One region of the Paenibacillus sp. FSL H7-0350 genome, then DNA from elsewhere that is predicted to be linked to it. Evidence: riboswitches for the same ligand, from Rfam matches in the RefSeq annotation. Region 1 holds a riboswitch; the other holds the start of a gene.
The links. A riboswitch is a leader RNA that binds a small molecule or an ion and turns the genes downstream of it on or off. The one in region 1 is predicted to bind cyclic di-GMP.
Positions count from the first base shown of each region.

Region 1 (4,239 bases):
GCGTTCAGGGATCAGGTCAGCCGTAGAATCTTGTACCCGGTAGCTGTGGTGGTTATATGCGGCACGTTGGGGTATTGGACGTTGTTAATGTAATTGCATCCGGGTGATCATTTAATGCAGAAGTCTGCCGCTTGCGGCAGGCTTCTTTGTTATCCTTGCTTCGGGCCGCCCTGCGCCGTCTTCTCCATACCCAGATACCTGCGCATATGCAGAGTGGCCTGGGCGGCAATCACGTCATCCAGCAGCAGCATCCGCTCGTGATAACCCCTGCAGACGAATTTGGCTTCAACACCCGCCTCCAGCCGATTCTGTTCATAGACCCTCAGACCACGGGCGCGCATCCCGGCACGGACCTCCCGCAGATCGGCAGAAACGGCATGGACTGCCCTCTGGATGACCTCCAGATAAGGCGCAGGCGTGCGAAGCTCTGAGGATATAGCAGAAGCATCGCGCTCGAAGGCGGATAGAATAAGCGGCAGCAAAATATAGGATTTGACCAGCAGGTTATCCTGGCTCTCTGCTCTATGCATCCCTCTCAACCCCTCAAAGAGAACGTATATTCGCATTGTAACTCATCCTTCAAAAAATAATCAATGGGTTTTATAAATTAACTCAAATAATGTGACATTTTTCACAATAAAATCAAATGAATTATTTTATATTAAAATTGAAATATTAAAGATTGAAAAATAAATCAGCTCAAAGGAGAATGGCAATGAGTCATGAAGGAAGTCTCCGCCGTGGTTTAGTATTCGGGATCATTCTAAGTGTTCCGCTCTGGGTATCAATGATTGGCTGGATTCAGCTGTTTGGGTCCGCCTAGGCGACATTTTATTCAAAATATATGAATTCTATTAGCAGGTGTCGTCCTCATGGGCGGCGCTTTTTTTCGGGGCTAAGATTCCCATAAATAGGGGGGATTACATTGAACAGAAGCGAAATGGGAGGGGAGATGGGCTTAGGGTGATAAAAATAGGACAAATGCATCAAATTTTAATAATATAAATTGATATAATTATAGAAAAGCGGGATAAACGGCTACAGCCAATTCTCTGATTTCTCGACTTTTTTCGTCAATAGATAAAAAAGAGACTCGTCCCTTAACCCTTATGGTACAAGGGATCAAAGAGGAACCTTCGCAAAAAATAATTTCAAAAAATATACTGGGAATGGATTGACAACAGGGTGGGGGAGCGGATAAACTAAAATAGTACAAAAGTAACAAATGTCATAGACTCAACAACGAATTTACATAAGCAAATCTCAATTTCATACCGAAATCATGTACAAACGCAAACCGTATCGAAAGAACGGGACGCAAAGTCAGGAATCTACTGTCTCTAAAGTTGAGGCTAGGGTCGTCCGGCCGCCGTGAAGCTAACCCTTCGTGGCGGTCTTTTTGTTGTTATAGTTGCGTGACAGATTCATAGAATAGTAACTAGGAGGTGTGGACTATTGAAAAAAAGAGTGCGTAAAACAGCCGCCATCATTATGGCTGGCCTATTGACCTTATCCAGTGCTTTTACGTGGGGGACGGATGTTAGAGCAGCTTCAGGGGTGCCGTATACGCCAACACCGGTTTTAGGAGTCGCAGGGAATTTTAATGCTTTTATCCTCGGGGATTTTGCACAGAGCAATGATCAGATTGAGGGCCGCCTGGCAGCGGCAGGGAACATTACCCTCTCGGGAGGTTACGGAGTAGCAAGAGCATACAGTGGTGCTGCGCCGACGGATGTACTTGTGGCCGGTAAGAATTTTGTACATTCAGGCAGTGGAGAGATCTATGGAAATGTAGTATTTGGGGATAGCTTTACAGCCAATGAGCCTGGTGTCAACATTAGAGGCGGGAAGAAAAATGCCAGCCCGATTGATTTTGCAGCCGAGCGGGAGTTTCTAATCTCGCGTTCCACAGAGTATGGGGCCTTGGCCGACACGAATGAGATTGGCAATAATCATTATGGGCAGCTTACGATAAATGCACCAGATCGCTTCAATGTGGTTCATGTGGATGCCGCGACACTGGCGAGTACGAATTATATTCAGTTCAACATTGCCCAGAACGCTACGCTGATTATTAATATAAGCGGGCCTACAGTCAATGTGCCGAGCTTTTCAATGAAGGACGGCAGAGCCAGTCAAGTATTGTTCAACTTTTACGAAGCCTCTGCGGTGAATATCGCTTATACCTCATTCTACGGGACGATCCTCGCACCTAGAGCGGATGTTCATTATGCCGGAGCAGAGCTTTACGGGACCCTGATTGCAAAATCTTTTCGCGGCGGGGTTGAGATGCACCTTGGGATGTACGAGGGAGAGGGGCCGCCGCCGAGTCCGACGCCGACCGCAACGCCGACCCCTAGTCCATCACCGACACCAACTGTGAAGCCTACACCGACGGTAACGCCGACACCGACTGTGAAGCCAACACCGACGGTAACGCCGACACCGACAGTGAAGCCTACACCAACGGTAACGCCAACACCGACAGTAAAACCAACACCGACGGTAACGCCGACACCAACAGTGAAACCAACACCGACGGTAACGCCGACACCGACAGTGAAGCCGACGCCAACACCGACAGTGAAGCCGACGCCAACACCGACAGTGAAGCCGACGCCAACACCAACCGTGAAGCCGACGCCAACACCAACCGTGAAGCCGACGCCAACACCAACCGTGAAGCCGACGCCAACACCAACCGTGAAACCGACGCCAACACCAACCGTGAAACCGACGCCAACACCAACTGTGAAGCCGACGCCAACGCCGACAGTGAAGCCAACGCCGACAGTGAAGCCGACGCCAACACCAACCGTGAAGCCGACGCCAACACCAACCGTGAAGCCAACGCCAACACCAACCGTGAAGCCGACGCCAACACCAACCGTGAAGCCAACACCAACGCCAACAGCGGTGCCAACACCAACGCCAACAGCGGTGCCAACACCAACGCCAACAGCGGTGCCAACACCAACGCCAACAGCGGTGCCAACACCAACGCCAACAGCGGTGCCAACACCAACGCCAACGGCAGAGCCAACACCAACGCCAACAGCGGTACCGACACCAACGCCAACAGCGGTGCCAACACCAACGCCAACAGCGGTGCCAACACCAACGCCAACAGCGGTGCCAACACCAACACCAACACCAACACCAACACCAACAGCGGTGCCAACACCAACGCCAACAGCGGTACCGACACCAACGCCAACGGCAGAGCCAACACCAACGCCAACAGCGGTACCGACACCAACGCCAACAGCGGTGCCAACACCAACACCAACGGCAGTACCGACACCAACACCAACGGCAGAGCCAACACCAACGCCAACAGCGGTACCGACACCAACGCCAACAGCGGTGCCAACACCAACGCCAACAGCGGTGCCAACACCAACGCCAACAGCGGTGCCAACACCAACGCCAACAGCGGTACCGACACCAACGCCGACAGCAGTGCCGACACCAACGCCGACGGTAGAGCCGACACCAACGCCGACAGTTGAGCCGACACCAACGCCAACGCCGATACCAACGCCGACAGTTGAGCCGACACCAACACCGACAGCAGTGCCAACACCAACGCCAACAGCGGTACCGACACCAACGCCAACAGTGGTACCGACACCAACGCCGACAGCAGTGCCGACACCAACGCCGACGGTAGAGCCGACACCAACGCCGACACCGACGCCAACGCCGACACCAACACCGACGGTAGAACCAACGCCGACACCAACACCGACGGTAGAACCAACGCCGACACCGACACCAACACCGACGGTAGAACCAACGCCGACGCCGACACCAACACCGACGGTAGAACCAACGCCGACGCCGACACCAACACCGACGGTGGAACCAACACCGACACCAACACCGACGGTAGAACCAACGCCGACACCAACACCGACGGTAGAACCAACGCCAACGCCGACGCCGACACCAACACCGACGGTAGAACCAACGCCAACGCCGACGCCGACACCAACGCCGACGCCAACGCCGACACCAACACCGACGGTAGAACCAACGCCGACACCGACACCAACACCGACGGTAGAACCAACGCCGACGCCGACACCAACACCGACGGTGGAACCAACACCGACACCAACACCGACGGTAGAACCAACGCCGACACCGACGCCGACACCAACACCGACGCCGACACCAACACCGACGGTAGAACCAACGCCGACGCCAACGCCGACACCAACACCGACGGTAGAA
Region 1 covers NZ_CP151972.1:4,993,333-4,997,571, forward strand. The annotation lists gene NYE24_RS22850 (hypothetical protein) at 150-530, opposite strand; cyclic di-GMP riboswitch class I at 1,282-1,374, shown strand; gene NYE24_RS22855 (choice-of-anchor A family protein) at 1,456-4,239, shown strand, end outside.

Region 2 (4,239 bases), 1.0 Mb from region 1:
GGCTGCCTTCCAGCTCCTGCATCAGATGATGGCGCGAAGAGCCGCTGCCGCCGGGTCCCTCATGCTTCGGCAATCCGGCTTTGGTCGCCAGCACTGTGTTATGGCGTCTGCCTTCAAGCGCAAGGCCGATGATCCGCTCCGATTCAGAGCCGGCATAGATATTGGCGGTATCGATGAAATTAATGCCCTGATCCATAGCGGTGTGCAGAATGCGGACCGAGGTCTCCAGATCTGCCCGTTTGCCGAATGAATTGGTTCCAAGACCCAGGGCGGATACCTGCAGGCCGCTATTGCCCAGACGGTTATATCGCATGCGCTCACTTCTCCTTATCTAGTAGTAGTCTTAGCAGGAATCACGCACAAGCAGCTTGCCGCAGGACTCCAGGCGGCTGTCCTGCGACCGGGCAAGGTTAATCACCGCATGCTCCTCTTGGAGCAGCTCAATCTCCTCGCCCAGCTTAAGCAGCAGCCTGGAGAAGCGGCTTAGGACACTGTCTGTAATGTACCCGGTGTATTGTCCCGGATGGGCGAATACCTCAAGCATCTGCCGGAGCGGGTCCGTGCCGAAGCCGAACTCTCCGTTCATACGGCTTAGGGCAGCCTGGAAATCGCGGATCAGGCTGTCGAGATGGCTGTATTTATCCTCCAGCAGCAGCATAACCACCAGGCCGTAATTCACGGATTGCTGTCGGGATTCCACATTCTTGGCCAGCTGGCGCGCTGCCTCAAGCAGTCCGTCCGTCTCTGTCCGCAGCAGGCTTGCTAAGCTGTGCAAACGATGCTGCTGTACCCCGGCATATCCGGCGTACAGGCCGCTGCCGGTAACCTGGCCGCTAACATAAATGCTGCCGGTGGCTATAATTGTAGATTGGCGTATATCGCCATAGACGTACACATTCCCCAGGGCTTCGATCCTTACAGATCCATCCAGATCACCCGGTACAATGATGTCGCCTGCGAACATAACGTCACCGCCAGGGTCCATCATCTCCCTGGTCAGCAGACAGACTGGAGGGAAGTCACAGATTCGGACGCTGCTGTTTCCTCCGCAGATACGGGGTCTGCCTGTGTGCTTGGCTACGATATTACCACAGGGAAGGAGTTTGGCATGATTACCGGCAGCAAAGTAGATATCCTGCGGCGGGGGAGGGGGCAGGACCCTTCCGTCTGTGTCGAGGCCGGGAATGCCTTCTTCTGGCGGCAGTTTGCGGGCGAAGACTTCACCTGCAAAGGTAAAGGGGGCTCCCGGGAAACGGAGATACTCCATGGTATCCGCAGGCTTCTGAGCCCGGCTTCCCTGTCTATGAAGCATCCCGTTCCCCACCAGTGTATGCTCCGGCAGCTGCAATTCCAGCCGGGCTTCCTTGCCGGGCAGCGGGGCTCTTCCTTCAGCGATGCATACGGGAAGATATGTAGGGTTCTCCAGCTCCGCGTACAGGGCGGGAATATTCAGGTTGCGCAAAATAAAACGGTTGTCCAGTGAGGCGATAATCTGATCTATGGTAAGCGTGGACAGCAGCATTGCCGGGTTGGGCTGGGCACGGACGACCGCCTCGAAGGCGGCGGGGCAGTTGACCAGGTTCCAGGCGTACTTCTCTGCACGGTATAAAGTGAAATGGACCTTGAGCTTGTCAGGCGATACGGTAATTTCATACTGCGGCTTCTCGCAGATCTCCCAGGTAATATAATCTGCCTTGGTCACCTCGGTTGGCGCTGTAACGGTCTTCCAGTTGATCTTCAGGACAACAGGGTGGATCGCAGAAATGCGGGCGGGAGTGCCTCCGGGGAGCGGGGGAGTAATGAATATCTGGTTGTCCTGCACGAGGATAATTCCATTCTTATCCCCAGTTGTCCCGTCAGAAGCCCGGCCCTCCACAGAGAATGAATCCAGGAGACCTTTACGTTCGTGCATCAGGGACTCTACGAATTCATATCGGCTTGGTTCGATATCCTGCTGCGGCATGGTTGTAACCTCACTTTTTCGTATGATCAATGGCAATTCGTACAGAGAAAGAACATCATCAAGCCCGGGAGACTTCCCGTAAACAGTTGGCTTAAGTGGTCTCTATTGGCAGCCTGGCGACCGTAAACGCAGATTCCGGCGTTCTTAGGCCCATGGCTTTGCGTCCTGCCCTTTCGGGAAGTTTGCCTTTAGAAATAGATCAATGAGATACATCCTGTAGAGGCGATGAATTGTGATCGACTGTAATCGACAAAAAGAGTCATAAATAGTTCTTGTGCGGCATTAACTTCTGCAAACAAGCTTAATTCTAGTACTTAAAGAGCTATTTTTCAACTATATTATGCCTATTTATCAAAAAACTTAAAATATGCAGCTCTATTTCGACAAAAAAACTGGTTTCCCAGCGCTTACAGCTTATGGAAGTCATGAGAACTGGAAAAAGGGGGACGGTCTTCTTCGCCCGGCAGGTGGAAAAAGCAAAAAGCAGCGGAGGGGCATATGTTCACCGCAGCGAGGAGCAGGCTTTAAGTTCTAATCTTAAATGCGTCTTATATAGCAGTTGGATTTTGTCCACTTGCTGTTGGATGAATGCCGCCTATGGGAACAGCAGATGGATAAACAACACATATTTTGCCCACTTTTAACGGATTCCAGAGAATTCGGCGGATTAGATGTACTTTATCCAACTGCTTCAATTAAAGCGTATAATTCGGCTGAATCAAGTGTCATTTTTCCAACTGCTATAACTTTACGTGCTGCCACCCAAGCCACTTTACCCGCAAGCATCCTATCCCACCGAAAAGTTATGGCAACACAAAAAAAAGGACCCTCCCAAGCTTATAGCTTGTGGAAGAGTCCTTTTTGTATGAATTGGATGGCGCGTGCAGGGTGTGTCTTGACATGCTGTGGTGCGGTGGAAAGCGCGGCGTAATCGGCGCGTTCGATCTCTTCAAGAATCCGGTTCAGGTGGGAGAACACCGCACCGAGATCACGGAAGGCTGCGAGCGGGCACTGATCCTGCAGCTGCGAGAACCAGGCGAGCTGCACGTCGCGGGCTCTTCTCAGACTCCCCTGGAGTGAACGTCCGCTGCATTCGGCATCTGATAGCGTCCGTGTGCCGTACAGGGCGATGCAGTCTGCCGTTGCGGTTACAACCTCCAGCATCCAATCAGCGGCGGCATAATGGGCCGGCAGCAGAGCGATTTCTTCGCTTATGGCTTTGACATAGGAGTGAACCTTGATGAGATGGGTGGTCGACTGTGTCAGCTTGCCAATGTCCTTACGGCACTGGTAATGAGACAGTGTGTAATGCATCTCCTTCTGCAGCCGGTCGCTCTTCTTCAGAAGCTCGCCGGAGCGCTCAAGAGCAGCCTTGGCTTGCGCTGCATCCCGGCCGCTTGCAGCGAATCCGGTTAAGGCATCGGATAAGGTCAGGCTGCCTTTCAGTGCCAGGTCCTTGACCTTGACGAAGCTCTTGGGCGGCACGATAATCATATTAATGATGAGGGCAATCAGCACGCCGATCAGCGTCTCGGCGACTCTCCAGACGATATATTGGTCATGATAGAAGGTGAGTGCAAGCACCGAGGTGACACCGATCTGAGAGACGGCCTGGATATTGATCCGGCAGGCTGTAGCCACCCCAATGCCAATCAGCAGCATCAGCAGAATCGACAGCGCGCCCACATCGAAGAACTTGCCTACGATCAGGCTGACGATGCCGCCAAGGACCACGCCGGTCATGCGGTAGACGCCTTTTTCAAGGGAGGCCTTGACGCTGCTCTGGGTAATCAGAATCGCCGCCAGCGGTGCGAAGTACAGGTAATGGTCCCCGTAGATAATGTGCACGGCCAGCCACGAGAGCGAAGCGGCGAGCGTAATCCGTATCATATATAAGGATAATCCGAACTTTTCAAGGCGCTCTTGTAAGCCCTCGTTCATGTTTGTCATCTTCTTTCATGTAAATAGGAAAAATTTTATGGTTTTCATTCGTTTTCATTATAGCACCTCAAAACAGGCCGGAGGCGGGCAAGATTTTACGAACTTGTTAAGTTTTTGTGCGTGATTTCACAATGTAAGCTATCGCATATATTGCAGGATTCCTTTATGCTATATATTGAAGTCTGCCAGACCAAGGCAGGAATTGTCGCTTATCCGTGCTGAGCATGCCGCTGCCGGATTGTCTCCCGCAAGAAGCGGGTAAAATAGGTTGTACTACATAAGTAAGGGAGGTTGTTAGCTATAGCTACCCCGGAAGGCACTATTATTTCTTTTGA
Region 2 covers NZ_CP151972.1:3,961,037-3,965,275, reverse strand. The annotation lists gene NYE24_RS18070 (aldo/keto reductase) at 1-313, opposite strand, end outside; gene NYE24_RS18065 (flagellar assembly protein A) at 344-1,993, opposite strand; cyclic di-GMP riboswitch class I at 2,068-2,160, opposite strand; gene NYE24_RS18060 (FUSC family protein) at 2,801-3,913, opposite strand; gene NYE24_RS18055 (ABC transporter ATP-binding protein) at 4,196-4,239, shown strand, end outside.
Region 2: linked by a shared signal. The riboswitch ahead of NYE24_RS18065 (flagellar assembly protein A) and the one ahead of NYE24_RS22855 (choice-of-anchor A family protein) in region 1 are both predicted to bind cyclic di-GMP.